2 linked regions of the Gemmata palustris genome follow. The protein of the gene in region 2 binds, or shares a complex with, the protein of the main gene of each other region. Links are inferred from orthologs where the notes say so. Each region holds a gene or a part of one and is shown on either strand. Other genes may lie near its edges.

What was found.
Region 1: the proteins of carB (region 2) and carA are in contact, whole or in part, in a solved structure (PDB 1KEE), measured with the Escherichia coli proteins. The link is inferred for Gemmata palustris from one-to-one orthologs.

What each region holds. Positions count from the first base shown.
Region 1 is NZ_JAGKQQ010000001.1:6,538,836-6,553,335, forward strand. Bases 5,059-7,858 are described here. They hold carA (glutamine-hydrolyzing carbamoyl-phosphate synthase small subunit), read right to left. Parts: upstream 7,112-7,858; coding sequence 6,005-7,111; downstream 5,059-6,004. Other genes in these bases: J8F10_RS27270 (acyltransferase family protein), read left to right, coding at 5,059-5,844; J8F10_RS27280 (Gfo/Idh/MocA family protein), read left to right, coding at 7,286-7,858. In the rest of the region: J8F10_RS27255 (cyanophycinase), read right to left, coding at 1-937; J8F10_RS27260 (TIGR02996 domain-containing protein), read right to left, coding at 954-2,606; J8F10_RS27265 (TIGR02996 domain-containing protein), read right to left, coding at 2,713-4,359; more of J8F10_RS27270, read left to right, coding at 4,528-5,058; more of J8F10_RS27280, read left to right, coding at 7,859-8,821; J8F10_RS27285 (IS630 family transposase), read right to left, coding at 8,837-9,373; J8F10_RS27290 (helix-turn-helix domain-containing protein), read right to left, coding at 9,381-9,908; J8F10_RS27295 (hypothetical protein), read right to left, coding at 10,099-10,539; rsgA (ribosome small subunit-dependent GTPase A), read right to left, coding at 10,745-11,980; J8F10_RS27305 (DUF6807 domain-containing protein), read left to right, coding at 12,091-13,113; J8F10_RS27310 (L-lactate permease), read right to left, coding at 13,417-14,500. UniProt on the Escherichia coli protein: Small subunit of the glutamine-dependent carbamoyl phosphate synthetase (CPSase).
Region 2 is NZ_JAGKQQ010000001.1:2,382,655-2,398,181, forward strand. What follows is about bases 4,745-8,571. They hold carB (carbamoyl-phosphate synthase large subunit), read left to right. Parts: upstream 4,745-5,053; coding sequence 5,054-8,371; downstream 8,372-8,571. Other genes in these bases: J8F10_RS09690 (hypothetical protein), read right to left, coding at 8,394-8,571. Also shown: J8F10_RS09670 (heavy metal translocating P-type ATPase), read left to right, coding at 1-1,010; phosphate ABC transporter permease subunit PstC, read right to left, coding at 1,012-2,856; phosphate ABC transporter substrate-binding protein PstS, read right to left, coding at 3,027-4,094; more of J8F10_RS09690, read right to left, coding at 8,572-8,744; J8F10_RS09695 (5-formyltetrahydrofolate cyclo-ligase), read left to right, coding at 8,865-9,488; J8F10_RS09700 (hypothetical protein), read left to right, coding at 9,493-9,693; J8F10_RS09705 (hypothetical protein), read left to right, coding at 9,810-11,372; J8F10_RS09710 (type IV pilus twitching motility protein PilT), read right to left, coding at 11,534-12,613; J8F10_RS09715 (hypothetical protein), read right to left, coding at 12,785-13,129; J8F10_RS09720 (mandelate racemase/muconate lactonizing enzyme family protein), read right to left, coding at 13,126-14,247; J8F10_RS09725 (creatininase family protein), read right to left, coding at 14,479-15,351; J8F10_RS09730 (mandelate racemase/muconate lactonizing enzyme family protein), read right to left, coding at 15,486-15,527. UniProt on the Escherichia coli protein: Large subunit of the glutamine-dependent carbamoyl phosphate synthetase (CPSase).

The sequences.
Region 1 (14,500 bases), 4.2 Mb from region 2 along the record:
CCACGATTGTGGAATCCGGTCCGCCCGCGAGTTCGATGAAGCGCTTCCAAATCTCTGCGGCCGCACCTCCCCCACCGACGATCACGAGCGAACCCTTCGCCACCACCGGGGCGGCCGGCTTCGCGGGCGGGAACGAATCCTTCGCGGCGCGGTTGAACGCGGCCCGCTGGAGCTGGACCAGATCGAGTAGTGACCCGGGCTTGTACTCTTCGTTCGCGGCCGGTTTGCCCGCGCCCTTCGCGATGTGAACGGTAATCGGGAAGTCCCCGATCACGCGCGCCACGCGCCCGCGAATCACCACGGCGGCCTCGTCGGGAATTTCCAAACCGATGTGAGTGGGGCGCGCCGCGATCACTTTGGTTAACTTCTCGTCGATGATGAAGCCCGGCAGCAGGCCGAGACCCGCGACCGGCTCTTCTCCTACTCCGACGAGCAGGGCACCCATCGCACTTTCACCGCCGCCCGTGCCGCCGATGACCCCGCCGCGAGCGTGCAGCTTCTTCAGCTCCTTTTCGACGAGCGTTCCGCGGTACGCCGTAATTAAATTTCGGGCGTCGGTGTTGTGCAACCACACGCCGGTCGCATCTGCGAGCGGCTTGACGAAGTCCGCGTCGTCGGCCTTCTTTGGGTTGCGTGTGTGCAGAATCACTACCGATGTGGGCTTCAGTTCCTCCCACGCTTTGACGAGATCGTTGGCCCTCTCCTGCGCGTCCGGGGTCGTGAGGACCACGATCTTCGCTTTATCCTTCCCGGCGAGGTCGAAGAACGCTTTGCGCGCGTCGGGGGGCAACTTGCCTCCACCTCCGAGCACGAGCGGCCCCGGGAGGCCGCGCGGGTCGATCGGCGCCGGGAGCGGGTCCGCGGCGCGCGACCCCAGTGCGCTAAAGGTGAGCAGCGCGACGAGCGCGCCGGCGACACGGAGCGAGTGAAGTGGCATTAAAGGCTCTCCGGGGTCAGGATCGGCGCTTGGCGGTTTTCGGCAGGCCGGACACAACGGGGCGCAGCCGGAGCTTGCGTGCTACCGGTGCGCTGATCGGGTTGCCGGTGAGCGAGCACGAGGCGAGGTTCGGCATCACGGCCGGGTCGCCCAGTTCCTTCGGTCCGGTCTTCAGCGCGTTGTCGTTGAGTTCCAGTTGGATCAGGTTGCACAGCGCGGGCGCTGCGACGAGCTTGGCCACGGCAGTATCGGAGAGCTTACAGCCCTTCAGCGCGAGCCGGCGCAGCCCGGAGAACTTGGGGTCCGCGAGCTTCTTTGCAGCGGTCGCACCGACCGGGCGCCCCGACAGGTCGAGGTGGCGCAGGTCCGGCATGTTGAGCTTCGTGAGGAACCGGTTGAAGTGCGTCGGCGCCAGCCCGCGGTTGTCGAACGGCCGCCCGTCGAGGCGCAGTGAACGCAGCCCGTGCAGTGCGGGGTTGCTCGCGAGGGCCGAAAGGCACGTCGGGCCGAGCGCGTTGCCGGAGAGGTCGAGGTGTTGCAGGTTGCCGAACCGCTTGCACGCGGCGAGGGCCTTCGCGTCGGCCGGTTCGAGGGCGTTGAGCGCGAGGTTCAAGGCGCGCAGCGAGCCGGCCCACGGCGCCGATCCGAGGGCCGCGCCGCTACCCGGACCGAGGCCGCAGGTGCGCACGTCCAGAGCGTGCAGGTCGAACCCGGCCGCGCCCGCGAGCAGCGGGAACCGGTCGCCGCTCATGTCCCCTTCCCCGCACCGCAGGCGCGCGAGGGCCGGGAACGTCCGCGTGCGCGCGAACAGTTCCCAACCGGTCGCGGTGAGCGCCCCGTTGCGCGACACGTCGAGCGTGTGCAGGCGCGGGAACGCGGGTGACCGAACGAGCGCCTCGAACGTTGCGCCGGGCAGCCCGTCATCGAGCGTGAGTTCGCGTAACCGGCGAAACCAGTCCGCGTCCGCGAGGGCGCGCAACCCGGCCGGGGTCATTTCGTGGCACGCGGGCGAGAACCATTCCAGGTTGCCCCAGTGCGCGCCCGCCAGCGCCTCGGCTCCGGCGTCGCCGAATTCGACGGCGAGGGCCAGCCCGCGCAGGTTCCGCAAGTGGCGACAGTTCGCGACGAGCCGGGCCACCTCGTTCGCTTCGTCGCCGCCGTAGCCGGACACGAGCGTGAACTGTGTTAGTCCGCTCAACACCGGTTGCTTGAGCAGCGCGGCCAGTTGCGCGAGCGAGATGAAGCGCACGACGAGCCAGCGCGTCGGGAGCGCCTCGAACGCGCGTGCCAGGGCCGATGACAGCCCGCGCATGGCCTTGGCCCCGTAGCGCTCGTACCCGTCGAATTCCAGGAACCGCGGGAACCCGCGGTGCGACTGCCACCACCACAACTTCCCGCCGTCCACCGATAGGCCGCCGGGAAACGTGGGGCGCGGGCCGGGCGCGTGCGCGCTCAACCACAGGCGCAGCTCTTCGTCGCGGTCGACGAGCGCCGGGTATTCTGGGTCGTCCGGTTCCGCCGCCGCGAGCCGGCACTGCGTCCGCACGAACTCGCCCTCCTCCGTGCGCCCGTTTTCCTGCAGCCAGTCGGCGAACACGAGGCGCGCGGTGTCGTCGTCCGGGTGGCGAACGATCGCGCGGAACAGGGCATCGGCATCGGGATCGGTCATGCGGCGCGGTACTTGGTGTTCCGTAATTTGGCGATTCGTATTTCGTATTGGGTCGGGCGCATAAAGCGCGCGGGCGCGCGTTCTTTCGGGCACGAAATCCGCGGCGCTAAACGCTCACCCCGGGGCGCGCCCGGAGTCGGGCGAGCCAGCCCTTGGGCAGTCGGTTGCGGTTGAGGTCGCAGTGGCCGAGGCGCGGGAACGTTTTGGGGTTCGCGAGCTTGATCGCCCCGCGGCCCGCGTTGTTGTTGCTCAGGTCGAGGACCGTCAGGTTACCGAGCGCGGTTGAGCCGACGAGTACCTTCGCCCCCTTCTCGCGCAGGGCACAGTCCGCCAGCTCGAGTCGGGTCAGGTTCGCGAACGGGCCGCCGGCCGCGATCACATTCGCGCCGCGGACGCCGACCGGGAGGTCGCTCAGGTTCAGGTGGCGCAGGTCCGGCGCCTGCAGCGCGGTGAGGAAGTTTATCAGTGCGGCGGAATCGATGGGCGCCTTCGTACTGTTGCACCCGCGAACACTCAGTTTGCGCAGCCCGCGCAGGTGCGGGCTGCGCGCGAGGGCGGCCAACCCGCCGGGGCCGATCGGGTTATCGGACAGGTCGAGGTGCCGGAGCCCCGCGAGCTTCGCGGACCCGGCCAGGGCCTGTACGCCCCCGGACGTGATCTGGCAGTCGGAGAGATCCAGCACGCGGAGCGAACCGGCGAAGGTCGCGTTCGCCAACGCTTCCGCGCCGGCCTTGCGGACCTCGACGTTGTGCAACTTGAGGTGGCGCAGTGCCCACGATCCGCGGCACAGCATGGCGATCAAGTCGGGCGTCAGTTGCGCGTGCGAGAACTCCAAATACCCGAGGCGCGGGAACGAACCGGACGTGATGAACTTGCGGGCCGCGGTCGTCGTGGGTGTGGTGGAACCCTGGAACGTGAGCGCGCCGAGGTTCGGCATCGCGGGCAGTTCGCCGACGGCCTTGAGCGCGTCCCGGTGGTCCATTTCGAGCCGGAGCGCGCGGAGGGCGCGGAACCAGCGGGCCGCGCCGAGCGCCTTTGCCCCCGCGGGCGTGAACTGGTCGAGCGCCAGTTCTTCGAGGGCGTCCAGGGGCGCTTTGGCCAGGCGCTTCAGGTCGGGGTCGGTGATCGAGAACTCGAGATCCAGTCGGCGCAGCCCGGTCAGGTGCTTCGATTTGGCGATCGCGCGGACCGCGGTCGTCTCGTCGCCGTCGTCAACGTAGTTCAGCGCCAGCCCGCGCAGCCCGGCCGCGACCGGGTCGCTCACGAGGCCCGCGATCTCCGCGCCGTACACGTCCTCGAGCCGCAGCGCGCGCACGGTAGTGGTGGCGAACGCGACGGGCAGCGCGGCGACCATGCGCTCGACGTTCTCCTCCGGCTCTTCATCGTAATCGGTGTACGCGACCTCTTCCGGGAACCCGCGCCGGCACGAGCCGTCGTCCCCGGAGGTGAAATTGCCGAACCATTCCAGGTCGGTGGGGAGTTCGGGCGCACCGGCCGCGCCTGTGTGAGATTCGAGCCAGTGCGCGAGCTCCCCCTCGCGCTCCAGGAGCGCCGGGTACTCCGGGTCGTCGTAGGGGCGCTGCGCGAGCCGGCACTGCACGCGGATGTAATCGGCCCGGGCCGACGGGCCGCTCGCGGGCGACGGTCCCGCGTCCGGCCGGTGCTCGTCGAGCCAGTCCGCGTAGGCGAGGCGCGGGGTGTCTTCGTCCGCGTGCGCGATGATCGCGGCGAGTAGGGCGGCTTCGTCGTTCATGGTGGAAAAAATCATAGCCGAAGTGCGCCCGCCGCGTACACCTTCGGCGGATTTTCGCACCTTTGAATCGGGGTTGCACCGGACCCACTCCGTGCGTACCATTCTGCGTTGCCCGCGCCTATTGCTCACCTCCGGTAGAAAGGAATTCGCCCGGAAACGGCACGGATAATGGCCGCACAAATCCCACCTTCGACCCGCAACGCCGCTCTCGATAACCTGCGCGTGGTCGCGATGTTCCTCGGGTTAGTCACGCACGGCGTGCTGCCCTATACCGCCTCCGGGCTGGTCGGGTTCCCGGTGCGCGATCAGACGCGCCACCTCGCCGCCGACGTGTGCTACTTCGCGGTCCACGACTTTCGCATGCAACTGTTCTTTGTGCTCGCCGGGTTCGGCGCGAGCGCACTTGCTGCGCGGCGCGGGTCGCGCGAACTGGTCCGCAACCGGCTCGCGCGGGTCGCGCTCCCGCTCGCACTCGCGGTACTGGTTCTGTGCCCGGCGCTGCACCTCGTTTTCGCGCACCACGCGGGCGCTCGCGGCGCCAAATGGGACGCGGCCGATGTCGGCGGGTGGATCGGGCCAAACTTTCACCTGTGGTTCCTCTACTACCTCCTGATGTGTTGCGTGCCGCTCCTCGTGCTCTCCGCACTGAGCGCGCGCATTCCGGTTCGGAGCGTGCGCGCCTTCGACGCACTCACGCAGCGGGTGCTCCACTCGCGGTGGAAAATTCCCTGCGCCGCAGCGCTCACCGTGCCGCTCTTGTGGGACATGACCACGTGGTGGATCGATACGCCGAAGGGGTGGGCGCCCGAAGTTGCAGTGCTCGCGTACTACCTCGGGTTCTTCCTCGTGGGCGCGACGTTGTACCGACAGCGGGACGCGCTCGCGGGGGTCGGCCGCCGGTGGGCGCTGCGCCTCGCGGTCGCGAACCTCGTGGTGCTCCCCGCGATGCTGAAACTGACCGTGTCCGGGAACTGGGTGGAAGACGCGGTACGGGGCGCTCCGCCCGCGTGGTTGGCCGTGTGGAAGGCGGCCGCAATCTTCCTGGGCGGGTTGTACACCTGGCTGATGATCGGCGGGTTGATTGGCTTGTTTCAGAAGCACTTCTCCAGCGCCGGCCCGCGGTGGAAGTACCTCTCGGGGGCCTCGTACTGGTGCTACCTCGCGGGCTTCCCGGTGCAGGCAGCGTTTCAGGTGCTGTTCGCCCCGACCACGATACCAATGATTACAGAGTTCCTGCTCGTGAACGTGCTCACGTTTGCGGTGCTCCTCACGAGTTACGAGCTGTGCGTGCGGCACACGTGGATCGGCCTCGTGCTGAACGGGAAGCGCCCGGAGCGGAACGCCGAAGTGCGCGGGGAACCGGTCGTCATTGCGACCCGCGTGCGCGTACCGGAGGTGCCCATGTGCAGGGAAACGATAAGCCGCCCCACGCCACAGCGTATGGACCGGCGCTACGTGTTGTCCGTTACGGCTGACGGCGTGTGAAACGTTGGGTTGTTGGAGCTGCGTTTGTGCTGAGTTGGATGTGATTTGGCCGGCTATCATGTATCAACCATGAAGCCGGTCACATAATTCTTTGACTTCGTCCCGCACTAACGGTCCTGTCAAGTTATCTCGCGCCACACTGTGGGGCGATTAATGACTTTCACCCCATCATCTTGCGGAAGTCCTCGAACAGGTAGCTGGAGTCGTGCGGGCCGGCGGCGGCTTCCGGGTGGTATTGCACGCTGAACACCGGAAGTGACGTGTGCTTCAGTCCTTCCAGCGTGTTGTCGTTCAGGTTGATGTGCGTCGGGACCACGTTCGATGGGAGCGTGCTCGGATCGACCGAGAAGCCGTGGTTCTGCGTGGTGATCTCGATCTGCTTCGTGAGTTCGTTCCGCACCGGTTGGTTCGCTCCGCGGTGCCCGAACTTCAGTTTGAAGGTCTTCGCGCCGAACGCCAAACCGAGCAACTGGTGCCCCAAGCAGATGCCGAAGATCGGTTTCTTGCCGATCAGGTTCTTCACGGTGTCGATCGCGTACCCCACCGCGGCCGGGTCGCCGGGGCCGTTCGACAGGAAGATTCCGTCCGGGTTGTGGGAGAGCACTTCGTCCGCGGTCGCGGTGCCGGGAACAACGGTGACTTCGCAACCGACCTGCGTGAGACAGCGCAAGATGTTCCACTTCATGCCGTAGTCGATCGCGACGACGCGCTTGGTCGCCGGCCGGGACGGGATCACGTGATCGGCAAATTCCCCGAACCCGTTCTGCCACTTAAACGCTTGCTTCGGAACAACTTCGGAAACGAGGTCGCGCCCCTCCATGCCGGGGAACTCGCGGGCCTTTTTCACGAGTGAGGCGTCGTCGAGGTCGGCCGTCGAGAGGATGCCGTTCATCGACCCGCGCACGCGGAGCCGGCGCACGAGGGCGCGCGTATCAATACCCTCGATACCAACGACGTTGCTCGCTTTGAGGAAGCCGTCGAGGGAGTTGTTCGAGCGGAAGTTGCTCGGTACCCGGGTGAGTTCACGCACGATGAACCCGGCGACCTGCACGCGGGTGGATTCTTGGTCGTCCGGGGTGGTGCCGTAGTTGCCGATGAGCGGGTACGTCATCGTCACGATTTGCCCGGTGTACGACGGGTCCGTGAGCACCTCTTGGTAGCCGGTCATGGACGTGTTAAACACGACTTCGCCGGTCGTTTCGCCGGTCGCACCGAACCCGCGGCCGGTAAACACGGTGCCGTCCGCCAGAGCTAATTTCGCTTGCATGTGGTGAGTTTCGTCCTCGTCGTTACGGTGTGTAATCCCGGCGCAAACTCGATGTATCTTACGAATGCTGTGGCCGATCGAATATGATGTCGGGAACGATTCGCGCCGTCGGGACGTCCAAAAAGTGAAGACTGGCCCCAAACTTCCTCTCGCTTGGGGCGGGAAGCCGGACTTATGCCAACACCTCCGCCACTCGATCGCCGCAAGTTTTTTGGCTCGGCCGCGGCGCTGTCGCTGTCGGCGGCCGCCTACGGCAACGTCGTGGGCAGCAACGAGCGCGTGCGGATCGCGTTCTTGGGGTGCGGTGGCCGGGCGCAAGCCCATATCGACCTTGTGAATAAGTTCGCGGCCGAGGGCAAGCCGGTTACGCCGGTCGCGGTGTGTGACGTGTGGGACGGGCTCGAAGACGAGTACGATGTTCACTTCGGCGGGAAGGTCACGCGGCGCCGGTACGCGCAGGGGCTTTACCCCTCGGCGCGAAAGTGCCGGCTTGACCGCGCCGACAAGACGCACGTCACGAAGGATTACCGCGTCGTACTCGACCGGGCGGACGTGGACGCGGTGTGCATCACCACGCCGGACCACTGGCACGGGCGCATGACGATCGATGCACTCGCGGCCGGCAAAGACGTGTTCATCGAGAAGCCGATGACGCGCACGGCGGAAGAGGCCGTGGCGGTGGTGGACGCCTGGAAGCACACCGGCCGGGTGGTAACAGTGGGCGTGCAGGCGATGGCCGACGCGGTCTGGATGCGGGCCTTCGACGCGATCCGCACTGGCACCATCGGGCACGTCGCTCACGCACAGACGGGCTTCTTCCGCAACGACGTTCGTGGCCAGTGGCGGTTCTACCGGCTCGCGAAGCAGATGACGCCCAAGACCGTCGACTGGGATCTGTTCCTCGGCCACCAGTTCGAGTGTGCGGGAAGCCGCGTCGGTCCCACCCCGCGCGAGCAGCCGTTCGACCGCGCCGCGTTCGCGCAATGGCGGTGCCTGTGGCCGTTTAGCGGCGGGCCGTTCACCGACATGCTCACGCACCACGTCACACGCATGAGCGCCGCGATGGGGGTGCGGTTCCCGGCCCGCGTGACCGCCGGCGGCGGACTGTACCTCGAATACGACGGGCGTGATGTTCCCGATGTGGGCACTGTGGTCGCGGATTACGAAGAAGGCTGCCAGCTCGTCGTCACTGCAACGACCCTGAGTGGCTACCCGATCGAAGAAGTCATTCGTGGGCGGTTAGGTGCGATCAAGTTCGTGAAGGGCGGGTTCCAGGTGTTCCGCGACGATCCGACGCGCGGCGCGAGTTTCCCGGCGCGGATGGAGCAAGCGCCCGAAGCGGCCTCGTTCGAGAGCGTGGAACCGCCGCGAAACGATACCGAAGCGTTGTGGGAGAACTTCCTCGACTGCGTTCGAGCCAAGCGCCAGAGTACGTTCAGCCCGCCGGACCTGGGGGCAGTGGCCGTTACGACTGCGGCAATGGCCGTGCAGAGCTACCGCACGGGTCGGGCGCTCTTCTGGGATCGCGAGAAGCGAGCGATTACGACCGCGGATTCGACGTGGGCCGAACGGTGGGAGAAACGCAGCAAACAGGGCGGACGCCCAAATCAGGTCTTCGGGTGGAGCGGCGGTGACGGCGGCACCGTGCAACCGCCGCCGCACCAATCGCTCGCCGGCCCCTGGACGAACGGTAAAGACCCGGCCGTGTGAGAACGGTCTTATGCTTTACGCATTCAGGAGTGACACATTGCCCCAGGTCTGGAAGTTGTGCGTCAACAGAGTGGCCAGCTTCTGGCGGTGTTTGGTCGTCAGATCAGCCAGGCACCCGTCGATGGCGTCCTGAAACTTTTTGAAATCCTGATGGTGGCGGCTGTTCAGAACTTCCATCTTGACGAACTTCCACAGTCGCTCGATCAGGTTCAGGTTGGGCGAGTAACTCGGCAGGAACAGCAACTCGATACCCAACTCCTTGGCCGCGCCCTGCACCAACGCGCACCGCTGGTACCGGGCGTTGTCCATCACCAACGTGACCGGTATCGGCATCCCTCGGTTCGCGATCGTGCGGAGCAACGCACACACCGAGGTCGCCGTGATGTAGGTCGTGTTGATCTCCGTCACCAGTTCGTGCGTGACCGCGTTGAGCGCGCCCAGCACGTTGTACCGCTGCCGGCCACTCGCCGCCCGCACATACAGCCGCACGAAGCACCACACCCACCCCAGGAACGACGCCAACACGAAGTGCGACGCGTCTACGAAATACACGGTCCGGTTACCGCCCCGAGCCTGCGCCAGCTTCGGTTCCAGTTCCGCCTTTTAAAAAGTCCGCCTGCGTTCGGGCGTGTTCCACGACGGTCTTCTTCGGTGGGACCGGGATTGGGGCCACCTTCAGGCACTTCATCCCCAGGTCGTCCTTCAGGAACTTACGGACCCGTGATGGCTTCCGTCGGACGCCGGTCCGCTCCTCGATCCGCCGCGCCGCGTCGTGAGCCGTGTGCGGCGGACGCGCGCGGAACTCCTCTTCGATCGTGGCCCGGTGCGGCGTCAGGGCGCTGGGCTGGCCTTTCCAACCGAACGACCGGACGCCGTCCAGACCTTTGACCGCGAAGATCCGCAGCACCCGCTGGACCGTGGACCGCGACACATTGGCCAGCTCGGCGATGCACCCGTGGGTCTGGTTCTTGCTCTTGAGCCAAAGGATCTCCATGCGCTCCTGAACGCGCGGGTCCGGGTGCCCATACCGATCACGCGCGATCGCTTCGACCACGGCCTCGGGAAACGAATATGTGGGGCGCATCATCGGCCTCCCGAATACGGATTACGGCGACAGGCCTATCCTCTGCTGACGAGCGCTGACCCGCAAGGACGACTTGTGTCACTTCAGGGGACGCCGAGAATAGTTCTGGTTGGGCAGTAGCAGAAACTTCAACGGGGTGGTGAAGCCAATGTGCTTCACTACCCCGTTGAAGTTTCGTCCGATCAGTTTGTTATCAGTTCCGAGCGCCGAGCGAGGTCATGATCGGCTGCGATTGCGTGGCAGGCAGGTTCAGTTTGCTCACGGCGGTGTCCGCGCTACCGAGCATGTCACGCAGGGTCTTGCGGAACGACTCGAACTGCGCTTGCAGCGCGTCGCGCTCCCCCGTGCGGGTCTTCACTTCGGTCTTCAGTGCGTCGCGCTCGGTTGCTGCGGCGGCTTGAGTTTGCTCCAGTTCTTTCTTGGTCTTCGCGGCCAGTTCCTCACTCGCGGCGAGCTTTTGGCGGAGCTGGTCGCGGGCCGTAATCGCGCCGCGATAGTCGTCTTCGAGCTTCTGGACCTTAGCGGTTGCGGCGGCGCCATTTTCGGTCGGGGTCGCGCCCGGTCCCTTCGCACAGCCGTAGACGCCGAGGATCGTTACGAGCAGGAAACCGAGAACTTTGTGCGAACGCGCCATGAGTGAGTTCTCCTGAAGCCGGACTCTGCCCGAGGCAGGTGCCCGGAATAATTGGGAAAGCTTAACTGACTTGTGTCAGCGACTCATTTTGTTTCGGCACCCACTGACTACCCTCTTCACGCAAACTCACCCCGTTTCCAGACCGGTAAAGTCACCCCAGGGTGCGGAGTTGACGAAGGCGCGGGTTGTGCGAATTGCTCCAAAATTACTCCTCCGTGGTGCCGTTGAAGAGCCCTAAATAGCTGTGGTAACGGCGGCTTGTGATGAACCGGCGGGCGACCGCGTCCTTGACGGCGCAGCTCGTTTCGTGCGTGTGGGTGCAGTCCGGGAAGCCGCACAGCGGCACGAACGGCCGGAATTCGGGGAAGTAGCCCTCCATTTCCTCCGGGCGCGCTTGCCAGAGGGAGAGCTGCCTTACGCCAGGGGTGTCCACCACCCAACCGCCGAAATCCAGCCTGATGAGCTGCGAATAGGTGGTCGTGTGGCGGCCCTTTTGGTTCACCTCGCTCACGGATTTCACTGCGAGGGCGAGTTCTGGCTGAATCGCGTTGAGGAGCGACGACTTACCCACACCGGACTGCCCCGAAAACACGGTCGAGCGCCCGCGGAGCTGTTCACGGAGCCGGTCCACGCCGGCGCCCGTGCGGGCGCTGCACAGGAACACCGGCACCCCGAGTTGCGCGTACAGCCCGATCAAAGATTGGAGCTCGATCGCGTCCGCGAGGTCGGACTTGTTCAGGCACAGGACGGGTTTCAAATCGCCCTGTTGTGCTGCGGCGAGGTAGCGGTCGATGAGGTGCGGTTTCAGGTTAGGTTCGACCAGCGACATAACAATAACGAGCTGATCGATGTTCGCGACCAGCACGTGCTCTCGGCGCCGACTCGCACGGGTCAGAACGCCGTGACGCGGTTCGACGCGCTCGATGACGCCCTCTTGAGCGATGGTCGGTGTTCGAGATTCGGTTTTCGGGGCCGGAACTTCGGCCGGCTCAGTCGCGGGTTCCGCCGGAATCTGTTCTTCTCCGGCCCCGGTCGCCTGATCCCGGCTCCCCGTTCCCGTCAGGCGAATCCACACCACGTCCCCGGTCGTGACCACGCTGCGCTCGTCGGTCGCGAGGCTCTTGAGCAGCCGGCGCACCGCACAGCGAAAGACGCGGCCGTCGTCCGTTTCCACGACCGACGCGAGCCCGTGAACGCGCAGCACGCGCCCGCGGAGGCACTCGTCCGCGTTCACCGACGGCATGGTCGAGCCGTCGGCGGCCTCGTCCTGCACGACGGTTCGGTAGCGGGACAGGTTCCCCTTCGCGCGCACGCGCTCGCTGGACCGCGCGTCATCCGCGCGCCCGTCGCCCTCCTGGTAGTCGCGGGTGATGTCGTTCTCGCGCGGCGGCTTCTCGCGGTTCTTCCGCAACTCGACGCGGACTTTCTTCTTCTTGCTCATGTGGTGATTCTACCCGTTCGGGCCTCGCTCTGCGGCGCGATCCTTGACACGCGCCTCCCGCCTGCGGACACTACACCCCGCGTTCTCTCCCGCCGTTCGGAGCCAATCTCATGCGCTGCCTGCTGCTGCTCGGTGCTTTTTCTGCGGTGCCCGCGTTCGCCCGGGGCGACGACGTGTCCGTCGCCGTTGGCAAGGACGCGATCGAGTTCAAGGTGGGGTCGACCGTGGTCGCGAAGTACGCCACCGCGGATTCGGTCGCCAAGCCCTACCTGTACCCGGTACTCGCGCCGAACGGGGTCGGCGTCACACGCCCCTGGCCCGTTGAAAAGGACACGCCGGGTGAGGCGACCAAAGACCACGTTCACCAGAAGTCCGTGTGGTTCTGTCACGGCGACGTGATCCCCGAAGGCATCGAATTGAAGATTAAAACGACCGAGAAGGGGGGTAAAGGCGTGGATTTCTGGAGCGAGGCGAAGGACAACAGCGGCCCGCGGCACGGGAAGATCGCGTGCGTGAAAGTGGGCGCGCCGAAACAGCACGCGAAGAACCACGCGAGCGTCGAAACGCACAACGAATGGCGCACCCCGGACGGCGTGAAGATCATGGACGAGGTCCGCGTGATTCACTTGGTCGACGGTAAGGAGGGGCGCACGTTCGCGTTCGAGATCACGCTGAAAGCGAGTGTGTGCCCGATCACGTTCGGCGACACCAAGGAGGGTTCGTTCGGCATCCGGGTTCACGACGGGCTGCGGCCGAGCGAGAAAACCGGTGCGACCGTGACCACCGCCGAGGGCACAACGGTGAACCCGCCGGCCAAGGACAACCTGCCGATTTGGGGGCACCCCACCGAGTGGATCGACTACTCGGGCACGCTCGATGGTAAGGAAGTCGGCATCGCGGTGTTCGATCACCCGGCTAACCCGAAGTCGAACTGGCACGTTCGCGCTTACGGCCTCAACGCCGCGAACCCGTTTGCCCGAAAGGGGAGTGGCTTCCCGTCCCAGAAGGACAACACGGAACTGCTGAAGATCGCGAAGGGTGGCGAAATGAAGCTGAAGTACGCCGTGTACGCGCACATCGGCGACGCCAAGACGGGCAAGGTCGCGGAAGCGTACTCCGAGTTCAAGAAGTGAGCCGTGGTGAGCGCGAACTTCAGCAAGCATGGCCACAAAGGGCACAAAAGAAGGCAGAGATCAGAAGACAGAAGCGTGTTGTTTTTGTAGCCCCGGATGGGGGCGACCGAGTGTAGCCAGGGGTGGAGCAACGCGCAACCCCTGGTAGACAACACGCACAACCCCTGACAGCCGGCACGCAAATGACCGATCACCGTGGTTCGTGGGAGCCCGCCAGGGGTTGCGCTTCGCCTTCGGCTACGCTGCACCCCTGGCTACCATCGGTCGCCCCATCCGGGGCTACAAAGGCGTTTCGGATTCACATCACTTCGGGACCATCAGCGTGAATGGGGGTACGAACGCTTGCAGCGCGGTGAGGAGCCCAACGATGCCCGCAAGTAGGATGCTGTGCCCGATGACGGCTTTGAAGATGTCGGCTTCCTTGCCCACTTGATTCGTGCCCGCGGTCGCGACGCAGATGCTCTGCGCGTCGATCATTTTGCCCATCACCCCACCAGTGCTATTCGCAGTGCAAATCAGCGTTTGCGCCTGATCGAGCGTGAGGTGTCTCATCGCGTCGGCGTGGTGCGCGTTCCACACCTCGGTCGCGGTGATCTTCTGGAGCCCGCCGAATAGGGCGTTGCTTCCCGCGTCGGTGCCGGTCAGGAACACGCCGAGCCAGCCCAGCATCGCGGCGAAGAAAGGGTACAACACGCCGGTCGCGGCGAACGCCACGCCGAGGGTCGCGTCCATGCCCGCGTACTTGGTGACGTAACTCAATCCGAGCATGAACGCGATCGTCGGAATCGGTATTCGCATTTGGTACGCAGTTTTCCGCGCGAACGCTTTCATCTGCGCCCACGTCATATTCAGCAGCACCATCGAGAGTAAGGCCGCGAGCAACACCGGCGTGCCCGGGGCGGTCAGCCAGTTGAACCGGAAGACGGCCGATTCGAGCTTTTTCTCGTCGGGGGTACCCGGCGGGATCAGCCTCTCGGCGCGCACGACCTGCTTGTGCAGCCCGGGAATTTCGATGTCGTAGTACGTCTTCAGGCCGGACAGATCGAGCGCGTGGGATTTCTTCGTTACGGGGTCCGTTTCCAGGTATTTAACGTACCCGCTACCGACCAAACAGAGCGCCATCAAGATCCACGGCATCCACGCGAGCGCGACCGAGCCGACCGTGAGCGGCGGCTCCGCGTTCGCGGAATTCAGAGCGGGGAGTGCGGAGCGGAGGAGCTGTTCGACCTCTTCCCGCGCGTGCTCGGATTGCGGATCGTGTGGTTTGTCGGCGCTCCGCGCTCCGAACCCCGAACTCTGCGCTTCTTCCGGGAATCGCCACTCTTCGCGCGGCTTCCACACGAATTTGAGGAACAGTGCGAGTGTGACGAGTGAGAACAGCCCGCCG
Region 2 (15,527 bases):
CCGGGATCTTGTTCCGGGACGCCGCGGCCCTTGAGCGCCTCGCGGCCGTCGATACCGTCGTGTTTGACAAGACGGGCACGCTCACCGAGGGGCGCCCGCGCCTGATCGAAATCATCCCGAACATCGGGACGTCCGGGAATCACGTCCTCGCCCTGGCCGCGGCCGTCGAGCGCGGGACCGAGCACCCGCTGGGTCTCGCGATCGTGTGGGAGGCCGTCAACCGGAAGCTCGAGATCACCCCGGCCGAAAGCGTGGAAGGCGTACTCGGTAAAGGGGTGCGCGGGCTCGTTGATGGCAACCGGGTGTCGGTCGGGCGCCTCGGGTTCATTCAGGAGTCCGGCGCGCACAGCGAACTCATGCCGAGCGAGGCCCGGGCACACCGGCAGCGCGGGCACGTCGTTGTGTTCGTGGGCGCGGGTCCGCGCTGCACGGGGTTGATCGTGTTCAACGACCCGCTGCGCCTCGGCGCGCGGGGCGCGGTCGAGGGCCTCCGGGCCGCGGGGCTGAAACTGCTCCTGGCCACCGGGGATCACGCTGAGACCGCACACGGGGTCGCCCAGGCCGTCGGCATCACCGACGTGGTCGCGGACGCCCTCCCGGTCGAAAAGTTCGCCATCGTGCAGAAGCTCAAGGGCGAGGGGCGCATCGTCGCCATGTGTGGTGATGGCATTAACGACGCACCGGCCCTCGTCGCGGCCGACGTGGGAGTCGCGCTCGCGAGCGGAACCCGGACCGCGATCAGTACCGCGGGGATCACCCTGGTTCACTCGGACCTTCAGGCGCTCGGGGTCGCGCGGGAACTGAGCCGGGCGACCGTGCGGACGATTCGCCGGAACCTGATCCTCGCGTTCGCCTTCAACGTCGTTGCGATTCCGATCGCTGCCGGCGCGCTGGTACCGTTCGGCGGGGGGCTCATCAATTCCGTTTGGGGCACCGCGGCGATGAGTTTCGGGGCGCTCGCGGTTCTGGCGAACTCCGCCCGCCTCGCCTTTTATCCCGTCGGCAAGTGACTCAATCGGCGCGGGCCGCGGCAACGACCCGCTTGCCCGAGAGGAGCCGAACGCCCACGTTGAGGAACATCACTACCGTCACCAGCACGAACGCCGCGGTCCACGCGAGTTGGATCTCCGGTGACCCCGGCGCGTACTTCGCGAAATCGTAGATGTAGAACGGAAGGAACGGCGTCTCGTCCGACGGGGTTCGGGGCATGTACTGTGATCCACCGGCCGTCAAAATGAGCGGTGCCGTCTCACCCGCGATCCGCCCGACCGCCAGAAACACCCCCGTAATAATCGCCGGAAGCGCTGCGGGCAGGAGTACCTTCACCACCGTCTGCCACCGGCTCGCCCCGAGCGCGTAGCTCGCTTCGCGCAAACTGTTCGGCACCAGTCGCAGCGATTCTTCTGTGGCTCGGATCACGACCGGGAGCATCATCACCCCCAGCGCGAACGCACCGGCCCAACCGGAGAACTGCCCGCGTGACGTGGTCATCCACACCGGGTACACGAGCAGCGCGTACCCGAAAATTCCGATGACGATCGACGGCACCGCGCCGAGCGTCTCCGCCACGAACCGGAGCGGCGCGACCATCCGATTGTTCCGGTACTCGGCGAGAAACACCGCGGTCAACACACCGACCGGTACCGCGAACGCGGTCGCCAGCCCCACCAGAATGCAGCTCCCGTACAGCGCGTGTGCGAGCCCGCGCCCGCCACTGTCGTTGGGAAGCTTGGTGAAGAAGTCCAAATTCACCCCACCGGCCCCGCGAACGGTGATGTACCCGAGGATGAGGAACAGCGGCACCACGGTGAGGAACTGACACAGCGCCAGCGCCCAGCACATCACGCGGTCCGAGCGCTGGGCCTTCGATCGACTGGCCGTGATCTCCTCCGCGGTCCGCGCCGGTTGTCCGGTTTGACCCTCGGCCAGTTCGATCGGCCGGGCGCGGCGCGCGGCGGGCTTCGACATCCACCGCACCACGATTCGGGCCGTGAAATTCATCACCAGCGTGATGCCGAGTAGGAGCAGCCCGAGCGCGACGAGCGCCCCCTGCTTCACCCCGGGCGGCGCCTCGAACAGCTCTTTGGCGATCACGCTGGGAATGGTGTCGCCGGTGCCGTTCAGCCGGAAATCGAGGTAGTGCGAGTTGGCGATCACCATCGTGACGGCCATCGTTTCGCCGATCGCGCGCCCGAGCGCGAGGAAGCACGCGGCGATGACTCCGGGACGGGAGTAGGGGAGCACGACGCGCCAGATCGTCTGCCAGCGGGTGGACCCCAGGGCGAGAGCGCCTTCGCGCTGCGACCGCGGGACCGCCTGCATCACGTCGAAACTGACGGCCGTGATGTACGGCAGGATCATCACCGACAGCACCAGCCCCGCTGCGAGAATGCCCTGGCCGGACGCGATATTCGGCAATCCTAGCGTATCAAAGAACGGCGCGAGGCCCTGCTTCGCCAAGAACTCGCGCCCCCAGAAGCCATACACGACGCTCGGAATTGCCGCGAGGAGTTCGAGCAGGAACGCGCACACCTTCCGTAATCGCGGCGGGGCGAGTTCCGACAAGTAAGCCGCAGCGCCGACCCCGAGCGGCACCGCGATCAGCATCGCAATCAGCGACGTGGCGACGGTGCCGTACACGAACACCAGCGCGCCGTACTCGTTGCCGTCGGGGAACCACTTGGTACTCGTGAGCAACCGGTACTTGCCCGGCTCGGACAGCACCGGCCACGCCTTATACACAAGCACGGCGATCAGCGCCGCAGCAATCGAGAGCACGAACATGCCGGCCGACTGGCACAACCAGCGGAACACGAAGTCGCCGCGGGACGGTGGGTGCGATTGGTGTGCGGTCATGTGTGTATTGTTGTAGCCCCGTAAGGGGCGTCCGATGGTAGCCAGGGGTGAAGCGCAGCGCAACCCCTGGCGTGCGGAACCGGCATGTTTTGGTTAGCCCCGTAGGGGCGTCAGAGTGTAGCGCAGCGCAACCCCTGGCTACACTCTGACGCCCCTACGGGGCTATTCCGTCACTCGAACGTCACTTGCCCGAGCTTCTCCTGGATCTTCTTGCCCAACTCTTCGGGGAGCGGGGCGTAATCCATTTCCTTCGAGAACTTCTGCCCGTCCGTCGTCGCCCACTTCAGGAACTCGACGATCGTCGGGCCGGTTTCCTTTGGCAGTTTGGCGAACAGGATCGCGTAGCTGATCCCCGAGATCGGGTAGGACTTCGCGCCCGCTGCGTCGGTCAACGAATACGTGAGGTCGTGCAGCGAGTACGGCTCCTTCTCCGGTTTCGCCTTGATCGCCTCCGCCGCGGCCGCGGTCACCCCGTCGGCGTCCGCGGAAACCCACTCGCCCGCCTTGTTTTTCAGCTTCGCGGCCGCCAGTTCGTTCTTGCGGGCGAACAGCAACTCGACGTACCCGATGGTGCCCGCGTTACCCTTCACGAACCCGGCCACACCGTCGTTGCCCTCTTGACCCACGACGCCCTGAACCCAGTCCGGTTTGGTGCTCGCCTTCAGTTTGCCGCCGCTCACCTTCGACAGGTACTCGGAGAAGATGTTCGAGGTACCGCTCTTTTCAGCACGAGCGACCACCACGATGTCCTTGTCCGGGAGCGCCACGCCGGGGTTCAGGTCGGCGATCCGCTTGGCGTTCCACTTCCGCACGCTCGGGTCGCGGAGGTAAATGTCGGCCAACACGTCGCCGGTCAGTTTCAGTTCCTTACCGCTGATTTCCGGCACGTTGTAGACCACCGCGACCGCGCCCATCGTCAGCGGGATGTGGACCACGTCGCCGCCCTTCTCCTTTGCGGCGGCGAGTTGCTCTTTCGTCATCGGCGCGTCCGAGCACCCGAAGTCCTTGGTCTTCGCGGTCATCTGCTCGACGCCGTAGCCGGACCCCTTCGAGACGTAGTCGATCTCGACGTTCTTGGCCGTTTTGTACTCGCCCGACCACTTCTGCATGAGCGGGTTAACGAACGTCGCGCCGCCGCCACTGATCCGCTGCGCCGACCGACCACCACCGCACCCCCCGCACCCGGCGAAAAAAGGCAGTGCGAACACCAACGCGGCGAAGGCAAGGAACCGGGGCATCAGGTAGTCTCCGTGGGGACGGATCGGGCCAACGAGTGCGCACAACTTATCGCTGTCGGCACCCGCGGACAGCCCGCGATTCGTGAAGGTTTCGTGTAGCCCACGGGTGACGCTCGAACACTCGCCCTCGCAACATGTTGTCTCGCGCACGAAGGTAACCCCGGGCGCGAATCCGCGGTCTTTCTGAGCCACTTTCGCGGAACAAGAAGTCACCTCGATGTCGTCGGGGAGCACATGAGTGGGACGGTGGTGCCAGGGCCGTTGAGTTCTCGTGGTTGTGCAACTCCACCCGCTCGTTGACACTCGCGGTTCGCCAAGAGACTCAGGCGAACCGCGAGTGTCAACGAGCGGGTGGTGTTCCCACCCCCGTCCACTTCCGCACACTCAACGGCCCTGCCCCTGGTCTCATGCCCCGCCCGGGCTAACAATTGCTAACCTTTTGGCCCCGGGTTGTTTTTGGAGTGCTCCACGATCGCCACAACTACTGCACTTTCAATATGTTCCGATTATTTCGCTGCTGAAGCAGCCCGTTGCGAAGGCTAACATCGGCTAACAATCACTGCAAATTGCAAAGCCCCGGACAATTTGCGACTAACCTCACGACTAAAAAACGGTTCGAGTTGGCTAACAATTTAAACGGCTGAACCGCGTCGAGCATCGTCATCCGTCCAATCACCCGGAAACACCCGCGCCGCAAGGCGAACTCGCCACGACCAGGCGATGCCGGGACTCCTAAACGGACACTTCCCCATATTATACATTAGTGGACACGCGAATACAAACAGTTTGGGGCCGGATGGCGCGATTGAATCACCCGCCCCCGGGCGGAAGCATTCGCGACGCGCGTTGTGCTCTTGGCCGCGGGACTCATCTCCATAAGCTAAGCGGAGTTTGCGCCGAAGAATCCCTTGCACCCTGCATCCGCTCCATGCCGCGGGCTCACCTGTTGATCGAGAACCATGCCGAAACGTACCGACATCAAGAAGATCCTGCTCATCGGCTCCGGCCCCATCATCATTGGCCAGGCGTGCGAGTTCGATTACTCGGGAACGCAGGCCTGCAAAGCACTTCGCGAAGAGGGCTATTCGGTCGTCCTGGTGAATTCCAACCCGGCGACCATCATGACCGACCCGGAGACGGCCGACCGCACGTACATCGAGCCGATCACCTGGGAAGTTGTTGAGAAGATTATCGCCGCGGAGCGCCCCGACGCGCTCCTCCCCACGCTCGGCGGGCAGACCGCGCTCAACACCGCGATGGACCTGTTCAAGAAGGGCGTGCTGGAGAAGTACGGCGTCGAGATGATCGGCGCGAACGCGGACGTGATCGACAAGGCCGAGGACCGGCAGCGGTTCAAGGACGCGATGCTGAAGATCGGCGTCGCGGTGCCGAAATCGGTCGTCGTTCACTCGCTCGAAGAGGCGATGCGCGCGGTTGAGGAAGTGGGGCTGCCGTGCGTCCTGCGCCCGAGCTTCACGATGGGCGGGAGCGGCGGCGGGATCGCGTACAACCGCGACGAGTACCGCGACCTCATCACCCACGGGCTGCAACTGTCGCCCACCACGGAAGTTCTCGTTGAAGAGTCCGTGATCGGCTGGAAAGAGTACGAGCTGGAGGTGATGCGCGACCGGGCCGACAACGTCGTCATCATCTGCTCGATCGAGAATTTGGACCCGATGGGGGTCCATACCGGCGACAGCATCACGGTCGCGCCCTCGCAAACGCTCTCCGACAAGGAGTACCAGCGGATGCGCGACAAGGCGAAGGACATCATCCGCGAGATCGGCGTCGAGACCGGCGGGAGCAACATCCAGTTCGCGATCAACCCGGCCGACGGGCGCATGATCGCGATCGAAATGAACCCGCGCGTGTCCCGCAGCAGCGCCCTCGCGTCCAAAGCCACCGGGTTCCCGATCGCGAAGATCGCGGCCAAACTCGCGGTCGGGTACACGCTCGACGAGCTCCGCAACGACATCACGCGCGAAACGCCGGCCTGCTTCGAGCCGACCATCGACTACGTGGTAACGAAGGTTCCCCGGTTCGCGTTCGAGAAGTTCCCGGAAGCGAACCCCACGCTCACCACGCAGATGAAGAGCGTCGGCGAGACGATGGCAATCGGGCGCACGTTCAAGGAGTCGCTCCAAAAGGCGCTCCGCGGGCTGGAAGTGAACCGGTTCGGCATCGGGTGCGACAAGCGCGACCGTTGGGGCACCGCGAACCCGCCCGCGCGCGAGGAGATCACCTTCAAGCTCTCCAGCCCGAACGCGGACCGGATCTGGTACCTGCGGTACGCCTTCCTCGCCGGGATGTCGCTCGACGAGATCCACCAGCGGACGAAGATCGACCCGTGGTTCCTGCGCGGGGTCGAAGAACTGGTCGCCATCGAGAACGAGTTGCGCGCGGCCGGGTCTCTTGATAACGTGACGCCCGAGCTGATGCTGAAGGCCAAGCAGAGCGGGTTCATCGACCGGCAACTGGCGCACGTCTGGAACGTCGCGGAAGCCGAAGTTCGGAAGCTCCGCAAGAGCTTCGGAATTGAAGCGGTGTTCAAGAGCGTGGACACCTGCGCCGCCGAGTTCGAGGCGTACACGCCGTACTACTACTCGACCTACGAGCCTGGTGCGCGGGTCCAGCGGCCGGGCCAGCCCGTGTACTTTTCCCCCGGCGAAGACGAGGTCCGCCCGTCCAGCGGGAAGTCGCGGATCATGATCCTCGGCGGCGGGCCGAACCGCATCGGCCAGGGCATCGAGTTCGACTACTGCTGCGTGCAGGCCGCGTTCGCGCTGCGCGACAACGGCTACGAAGTCATCATGGTGAACTCGAACCCCGAGACCGTGAGCACCGACTACGACACGTCCGACCACCTGTTCTTCGAGCCGCTCACGCCCGAGGACGTGCTCAACATCAACGACAAGATGAAGCCCGAGGGCGTGATCGTGCAGTTCGGCGGGCAAACGCCGCTGAACCTCGCCACGTCCCTTCAAGACGCGGGCGTGCCCATCATCGGCACGAGCGTGGACAGCATTGATGTGGCCGAGAACCGCGAGCGGTTCGCCAAGCTCGTCACCGAAATCGGGCTGCTCCAGCCCGCGAACGGCACCGCGGTGGACGAATCCCAGGCCCTCCGCGTCGCGCGCCGGATCGGGTTCCCGATTCTCGTGCGCCCGAGCTTCGTGCTCGGCGGGCGCGACATGAAGATCGTGTACAACGAGGACGAACTCACCGCGTACATTCGCCGCGTCGAGCCCGATTTGTCGCGCGACCGCCCAGTGCTGATCGACCAGTTCCTGGAGAACGCGACCGAAGTCGATGTGGACTGTCTGAGCGACGGCACCCGCACGGTGATCGGCGGCGTGATGCAGCACATCGAGGAGGCCGGCATCCACTCCGGCGACTCCGCGTGCGTGATCCCGCCGTACAGTTTGCCCGCGGACGTCATCACGGAGATCAAGGTCCAATCGCGGAAGCTGGCCGCAGCGCTCAACGTGAAGGGGCTGATGAACATCCAGTTCGCGGTCGCCGGGATTCGCGCGGGCGGCACGGTCACGGACACGCCTAAGGTTTATATTCTCGAAGCGAACCCCCGCGCCAGCCGCACCATTCCCTTTGTGTCGAAGGCGACCGGGGTGCCGCTCGCTCGACTCGCGGCCCTTGTAATGGTGGGCAAGACGCTCGACGAACTGGGCGTGAAGGACGAGGTCATCCCGACGCACTACTCGATCAAGGAGAGCGTGTTCCCGTTCAACAAGTTCCCGGGCGTGGACATCATCCTCGGGCCGGAGATGAAGTCCACCGGCGAAGTCATGGGGATCGATGACTCGATGCCGATGGCGTTCGCGAAGGCGCAGCTCGCGGCCAGTTCGCGGTTGCCCGAAGGCGGAACGGTGTTCATCTCCGTCGCGAACCGCGACAAGGACGCGGTACTCCCGATCGCACGCGGGTTCGCCGAGATGGGCTTCAAGGTGATCGCGACGCGCGGGACAGCGCAGTTCTTGCGCGAACGCGGCGTTCCGGTGGAGGACGTTCCGAAGATCGCGGAGGGCCGGCCGAACCTGCTCGACCACATGAAGAACGGGAAGGTGCAGTTGGTCATCAACACACCGACCGGGCGGGGCAGTTCCACCGACGAGTCGAAGATCCGGGCCGAAGCGGTGGCCAGTCGCGTGACCGCGATCACCACAATTTCCGCCGCACAAGCCGCCGTCGAAGCGTGCCGGGCGCTCAAGCAACAACGACTGACCGTTACGGCACTCCAGGACCGGTTCCCGAAGAAGTGACCCTCAGCGCGAGCGGGCCGCGTTACGCAGCGGCCCGCTCGCGCCGCACCGGGCTCCCGATCGTTTCCATCAGCGCTTGCAAGCCGTGAATGTGCTTGCAGCAGTACGCGCGGCGGTTCTCGCCGTTGTAAACCGCGTCCGGGCAGGTGCAGTGCCAGTTTAGATGACCGTCGCCCGCGCGCTCGGCGGCAATTTGGTACTCTTCGCGCCCGCCGGTCACGTTCCAGGTCATCACGCACCCGGCCTCGTGCGGGTCCGGGTTGCGGTACGTCACGCGGAACATGTACGGGGCGGGCGTGCGCTTCTTATCGGGGCCGGGCAGCACGACGGTAACGATGGCGAACGACCCGCGCGGTTTATTTTCTTTGACCACAGTTCACCTCATTCGGTGGTGTGTTGGGTGTGTTGAATTATACCCGCACGGGTGTCCACTCCCGATGTCGGTAGCCCGGTACGGTGGTAGATTGCAAGTACCCCGAACGGAGCGCCGTGCATGATCGACGACACCCAACCGACCGACGCGCAGACGATGAAATCGTTCATCCGCGAACTGGCGCGCAAGAACCGCGTGGCCCAGAAGAACAAGGACGCGATCAGCCTGGAGATTTGCCACAAGTTCACGGCGCTGCCGGCCTACGCCGCCGCGAAAACGGTGATGTGGTACGTCGACGCCGGCAGCGAGGTGCGCACGCGGCACACACTCCCGGAGGCGCTCACCCACGGCAAGCGCGTCATCGTCCCGTGGTGCATCGTCGAGACGAACGAGCTCGAACTGTTCTGGCTCGAAGACATGAGCGAGCTGGTCGAGGGCGCGTACAAGATCCTGGAGCCGAAGGCGGAACTGCGCGACCTCCCCGCGAAGAAAGTTCAACCCGAAGAACTCGACCTCGTGATGGTGCCGGGCACCGCATTTGACTTGCGCGGCGGGCGCATGGGCCAGGGCAAGGGGTACTACGACCGTCTGCTGTCGCACGCCCGGCCGGACGCGCCGCTCGTCGCGCTCAGTTTCGACTGCCAGATCTTTGAGGAGATCCCGGTCGCCGCGCACGACGTCTTCATGGACCAGGTGCTGACCGAATCGCGCACCATCAGCGGCAAGGGTCGAACGGGGAAGTGAACCGATGCGGGAGGACCGGTCCGCGACTCAATTCTGGCAATCGGTCGCGCTCCGGCTCATTGCCATCTGGCTGATCGGTTGGGCCACGATCCTGTGGTTCCAGGGGTGCCTCGTACCCTCCACGCGCAACGAAGTGCTCCAGGATCAACAGAAGATTACGGGTTCGGAACCGCCCACCCCCGAGCCGCGCCCGGGTCCGCGTTAAGGTAGTTTTCTCCTTTCAGCACGCGCACCCGCGCGGTATCCTCAAACACTGTTCCCATTCTTTGTTCTCCCGGACGCGGCCCTCGCAGCCGCGCCCACCCTCCCCGGGAGCCTCACATGCTGAATCGCACGCGCCGCGAACTGTTCGCGGACATCGGTCGGGGCATGATCGCCGCCAGTGTCGGCACCGCGTTCGCCCACGATCTGGGATTCGCTACCGCCTTCGCCGCCGACGAACAACCCGCCCGCCTCACGTTCGGTGACCTCGACCCGCTCGTGAACTTCCTCCAGGAAACGCCGCCCGACAAGCTCGTGTCGGCCGTCATCACCAAGCTGAAAGGCGGCACCGAACTCAAGCAACTCGTCGCGGCAGCGGCCCTCACGAACGCCCGCGCGTTCGGCGGCGAGGACTACATCGGGTTCCACACGCTGATGGCCCTCGCCCCGGCGTTCCAAATGTCGCAGGAAGAGACGAAGGCCGAACTCAAGCCGCTCGCGGTACTGAAGGTGTTGCACCGAAACGCCTCGCGCCTGAAGGATTTCGGCCCGACGAAGGAAACGCTGAAGACCGTAGCACCCGGGAAACTGGCAACGACCCGCGGCGGTGAGCAGCTCCGCGAGGTGACCCGCAAGGGCGACTTGGCCGCAGCCGAGGCTACCTTTGCAGCCATCTGCGCGAATGGGAAGCCGGAAGACGCGCTCAACGAACTTATGGTCGAAGTGGACGACGCGACCGAAGTTCACCGCGTGGTGCTGGTGTCGCGGGCGTGGGACTTGACGCGGTTCGTCGGCACCGAGCGCGCGAGCACGATGCTCCGGCAATCGGTTCACTACTGCGTGAACATTGAAAAAAACGCGAGCCAGATCAAGTACAACGGCCCGATCCGCGAGCAGCTCCCGAAGCTCCTGGACCAGTACAAACTCGTCGGATCGAAGCCGGGCACGAAGGCGGCCGACGACGCCTGGGTGGTTCAGTTCGCGGACACGGTCTTTAAGTCCGACGCGGCCCAGGCCGCCGACGCGGTCGCATCCGCTCTGTCCGAAGGCTTCAGTGCGGACGCGATCGGTGAAGCGCTCTCCCTGGCTGCGAACCAGCTCGTGCTCCGCGACGAGGGGCGCCCGAAGGCGTGGGTGTCCCCGGGCAAGCCGGAGGGGAGCATCCACGGCGACTCGATCGGCGTCCACGCCTGCGACACGATTCACGCCTGGCGGAACCTGGCGAGCATCGGCGACCGCCGCACGCAGGTCACGAGCCTGATTCTCGCCGGGTACCAGATCGGTCGCGACCGCGCGAACCGGGCCGAGTTCCTGAAGTGGGATGCGTACCCACGGACGGAACACTCCGACAAGGTTAAGGGATTGCCGGCGGACTCGCTCCTGAAGGAACTCGACGGCGCGATCCGCGACAAGGATCAGGCCCGCGCCGCGGCCCTCACCGCGCGTCTCAGCGAGACGTCCAACAGCGCAAAGGACGTGTTCAACCTGTTCCGCACCTACGCGATCAGCGAGGACGGCGCGCTGCACGCGGAAAAATACTACGCGACCGCGAGCGACGAGTTCGCGCGGGCCAGGGCCGCGTTCAAGTGGCGCCAACTGATCGCACTGGCCCGCGTGACCGCCAGCGCCTACGGCTACGCAGCCCCCGCACACAAGGAAGCGTGCGAACGGTTGAAAGCGTAGTGGATTAAGCAAATCCCGCCCACCGCCACGGGCTGACGAGCCGCGACCGCGAGGGAGCGGGGTCGGAGACTGCCCGGTGAGACAAGGAAGAGCCGCGGATCACGTAGATTACGCGGATCAGACAAAGGAACGATTTGAAGCCCCGCAACAGCGGGGTTCGCCTAATGATTCAAGAACTTCACGTCGCGGACGTTCTGCTCCGCGACGGTCCGCGTGATCTTCCCGGCACGCAACAGCAACCGCACCGACTCGTCGCACGTGTACATCCCCTCCTCGCGCCCGGTGAGGATGTAGTTGTCGATGCTCTCGATCTTGCCCGTGCGGATCGCGCTCGCAATCGGGTGCGTGTTCCACATCACTTCGAGCGCCAGGTGCCGCTTCTCCGTCTTGTTGATGCTCGGAAGCAACCGCTGACTCACGATCGCGCGCAGACTCATCGCGAGCTGCGACCGCACCGCCGGCTGTGCGTCCGACGGGAACAGGTCCGGGAACCGCGTGATCGCGCCCTTCGCGTCGCGCGTGTGGAGCGTGCTGAACACGAGGTGCCCCGTCTCAGCAGCGCTCAGGGCCATTTGCGCGGTTTCGCGGTCGCGGATCTCGCCGACCAGAATCACGTCCGGGTCTTGTCGAAGACCGTACTTCAGCCCGTCCGCGAACGAGAGCACGTCGGCCCCCACTTCGCGCTGCGTGACCACCGAGTTCGGTTCGCGCGGGAACTGGTACTCGACCGGTTCTTCCACCGTGATGATGCGGTACCCGCCGGTTTTGTTCAGCCGGTTCACGACCATCGCGAGCGTGGTCGATTTGCCGGAGCCGGTCGCCCCGGTGACGATCACCAGCCCGTCGCGAAGAGCAACGAGTTTGGCCGCGAGATCGGAAGGGAACCCCGCCCACGCGAGATCAGGAATCGTGTCGGGAATGACCCGAAAGCACCCGCACGTGTCGCCCCCTGCAAGAAAGAGTGTCGCACGAAACCGCGTCATCTGCCCCGCGACCGGGCACTCGAAGGAGAAGTCCGCGTTCTTGTTCACCTGCAATCGCTTGAGAGCGTCTTCCGGGCACGCCGAAAGCAGAAGTGTTTCGATCTCGTCCGAAGCAATCGGCGCTTCCGGCAGTTCGGTAAGATCGCCGTGTAACCGCATGACGGGTGCGTGCCCGGCGACCACGTGTAAGTCGGAGGCGCCCGCCTGCACGGTCCATTCGAGCCACTGGTGCAGCTTCTCAGCAATGGCGTCCGACATGGGAACTCCTCCACAAACGGCTCAGTCCATTTCCTTCTTAGGCGTTCATCAGTGCGGCGCTGCGAAGTCTCATTTTGATGTCATTTGAGGAAATTTCGTAGGTTATCAACGCGACGCGCCTCGGTGAGTCCGCCGCACTTGGTGCAGCGTGGGTGAACGACCATTCCGAGATCAGTCCCGAAAAAACGATGCGTCTTCTGCACAATCTGGATCGTAGTTCAACTGGATTTCGCACTGCCCCGCTGCCCCAACCTTGACGGCAGCCCCATACCACTGATGCCCCAGTACGGTTCGTGACTCATTGATGTCAATCAACAACAAGGTAATCTCGCTGGGCGTGTTGAGCGATGTGATTTCGCCGCTCGACAGATTTACCCTGAGCTTGGTGATCCACGATTCTCCTTGTTTATTATACCTCACCTCGAAAATGACCTCGTGCCACTCCGAACCCGTCAAGCGAGATTGAGCGGCACTGTAGATTAATTCAGCAAGCCGTTTCAGTGTTTCGTCGTTCATGACTCCACCCCATATCGCTTCAACGCATCCCGGTTCAGTTCGATACCCAACCCCGGAGCATCCGGTATCGTCAGCAGTCCGTCCACATCGGGTTTGAACGGCACGGTAATCAACTCGTCCATGTACGGCGACGGCGACAGGAACTCGACGTACTTCGCGACCGGCATCGCCGCGGAGAGTTGCAAATCGGCCGCGAGACCGATCGCGGTGTTCCACCCGTGCGGCACCCACTGCACGTTGTGCTCGTAGGCCGCCCACGCGATGCGCCACGCCTCGGTGAGTCCGCCGCACTTGGTGCAGTCCGGCTGGACGATGTCCGCGCCCTGTTGCTCGAACAGCGGGCGAAAACTCTGCCGGCGCGTGAACACTTCGCCCGTTGCGATGGGTACCGGCGAGTGGCGCCGTAATTCGGCGAAGCCCGCGACGTCGTCCGGCGGAAGCGCTTCTTCAAACCACACGATGTCGTAGTTCGCGAGCATTTGTGCCGTGCGCAGTGCCCACTTGTAACCGTGCGGCCAGAACGCATCGCTTCCGCCCGCGTCGACCATCAGTTCCACACCCGGTCCGACTGTTTCCCGCGCGGTGCGAACGAGTAGTTCGTCCGTCTTCGCGTCGCGCCGACCGAACGGTTTCCAGCCGAGTTTGATCGCCTTGAACCCACGCGCGACGGCGGCCTTGAGCTTCTCACGCAGTGGCTCCACTTCGGCGAACAGCAGTGACCCATACGGCTTAATCTTGTTGCGGTAGTTGCCGCCGAGCAACCGCGAGACGGGTTGCTTCGTGATCTTGCCGAAGAGATCCCACAGTGCGATATCGATGCCGCTGATCGCGTGTTCGACGCTCCCGCCGCGCCCCTGCCAGAACGTGTTCTGGCGCAGCTTCTCGCTCACGCGCGCCGGCTCATCGGCCCGTTCGCCGATGAGGAACGGACGGAGCAACTTCACCGCGGCGCTTACGAGGTGACTACTCGTGAACGTGCTCCCGACGCCGACCAGCCCCTCGTCCGTCAGAACCTCCACGATGGTGTGAACGTTGTCTTCGGGCGCGAGTTCCTCGGCCCACCCGCCTTCGACCGTGCCGCCGGTGAGACCGGTGAGCCGAACGTCCGCGATCTTCATCTCAAAATGCTCCAAGCGTCAGAAACGGCAAAAAAACAGAAGAGTATTCACCGCAGAGGGCACGAGAGGGCGCAGAGAAGAACAGAGAAGAACAGAGAAGAACAGAGAAGAACAGAGAATCGAGTGACCTCATTCTTCGTTCTTCTCTGCGCCCTCTCGTGCCCTCTGCGGTGAATATTGCTTTACTCTTCTCTGCGCCCTCTCGCGCCCTCTGCGGTGAATACTCTTCTGTCACTCCAACGGGCGCTGGCCCCACGGAATCGGCATGGTCGGCGGCTTGCGGTGGCGGTCCTTGCGGACGTCCTTCGGCCGGTCCTTCCACCACGTTACGTACCGGCCGAGTTGCTTCACGGCCTCTTCGTAGGCCTGTCGGCCCTTCTCCGGGGTCGCCAGTTCCGCGTCGCCCAGAACGCCGGTGTCCGAATAACTGCTCGTCCACGAAACAGTTGTCGCCGGACCCGCGCCGAACAGATCGACCCAGTTGAACGGGCTGTCGTCGTTGTTGAAGCTGATCGTGCCGCTCTTGATGAGGTCTTTGCGGACGTTGTCGCCGTCGAGGTAGAGGTACAGGCTCGTTTCGAGTTCGCAGGCGTGTGAGCACCCACCCGGGAATTTGCTCTCACGCCAGTTCGGGAGAAACGTCTTGTCCACAGTGAGCAGGTTCCACCACGCGACCACGCAGCACTCCGCATCCGTCTCCACGTTGGTGCGGCGCGCGACGAGGTCGAGGTTCGGCATGTTCGAGCCGTGACCATTCAAGAGGATGATCTTCTTGAACCCGTGGTACGCGAGCGATTTGGTGATATCGAGCACCTGGTGCACGAAGTGCTCGAAGTCCGTGTTGATCGTGCCGGGGAAGTCCATCACGTGCCCGGTGTAGCCGTAGGCCACGACCGGCAGCACGAGCAACTTGTCCGGGATCTCGCGTCCGGTCCCGCTCGCGATCCCGCACGGGCACACAAGGTCCACATCGAGTGGCAAGTGCGGGCCGTGCTGCTCCACCGCTCCGCACGGCACAATACACACCTTGCCCAAATCAACCGCGTCGTTGATCTCGGGCCACGTGAGTTTCTCGTAGCGGTATTCTGTCTGCGCGCGACTCATTGTGGGCTCCAGAATAAAAACAGAACGCGCCGCAGATAACGCGGATAAGCGCAGATCAAGACACGATTTCATTTCAATTCCGTCTTAATCCTGTTTTCATCTGCGTTATCTGCGGTTCTTTATTCTCCGCACTTTCAGCTCGACTCAGCAACCAGGTATTTCTGCACAAACTTCTC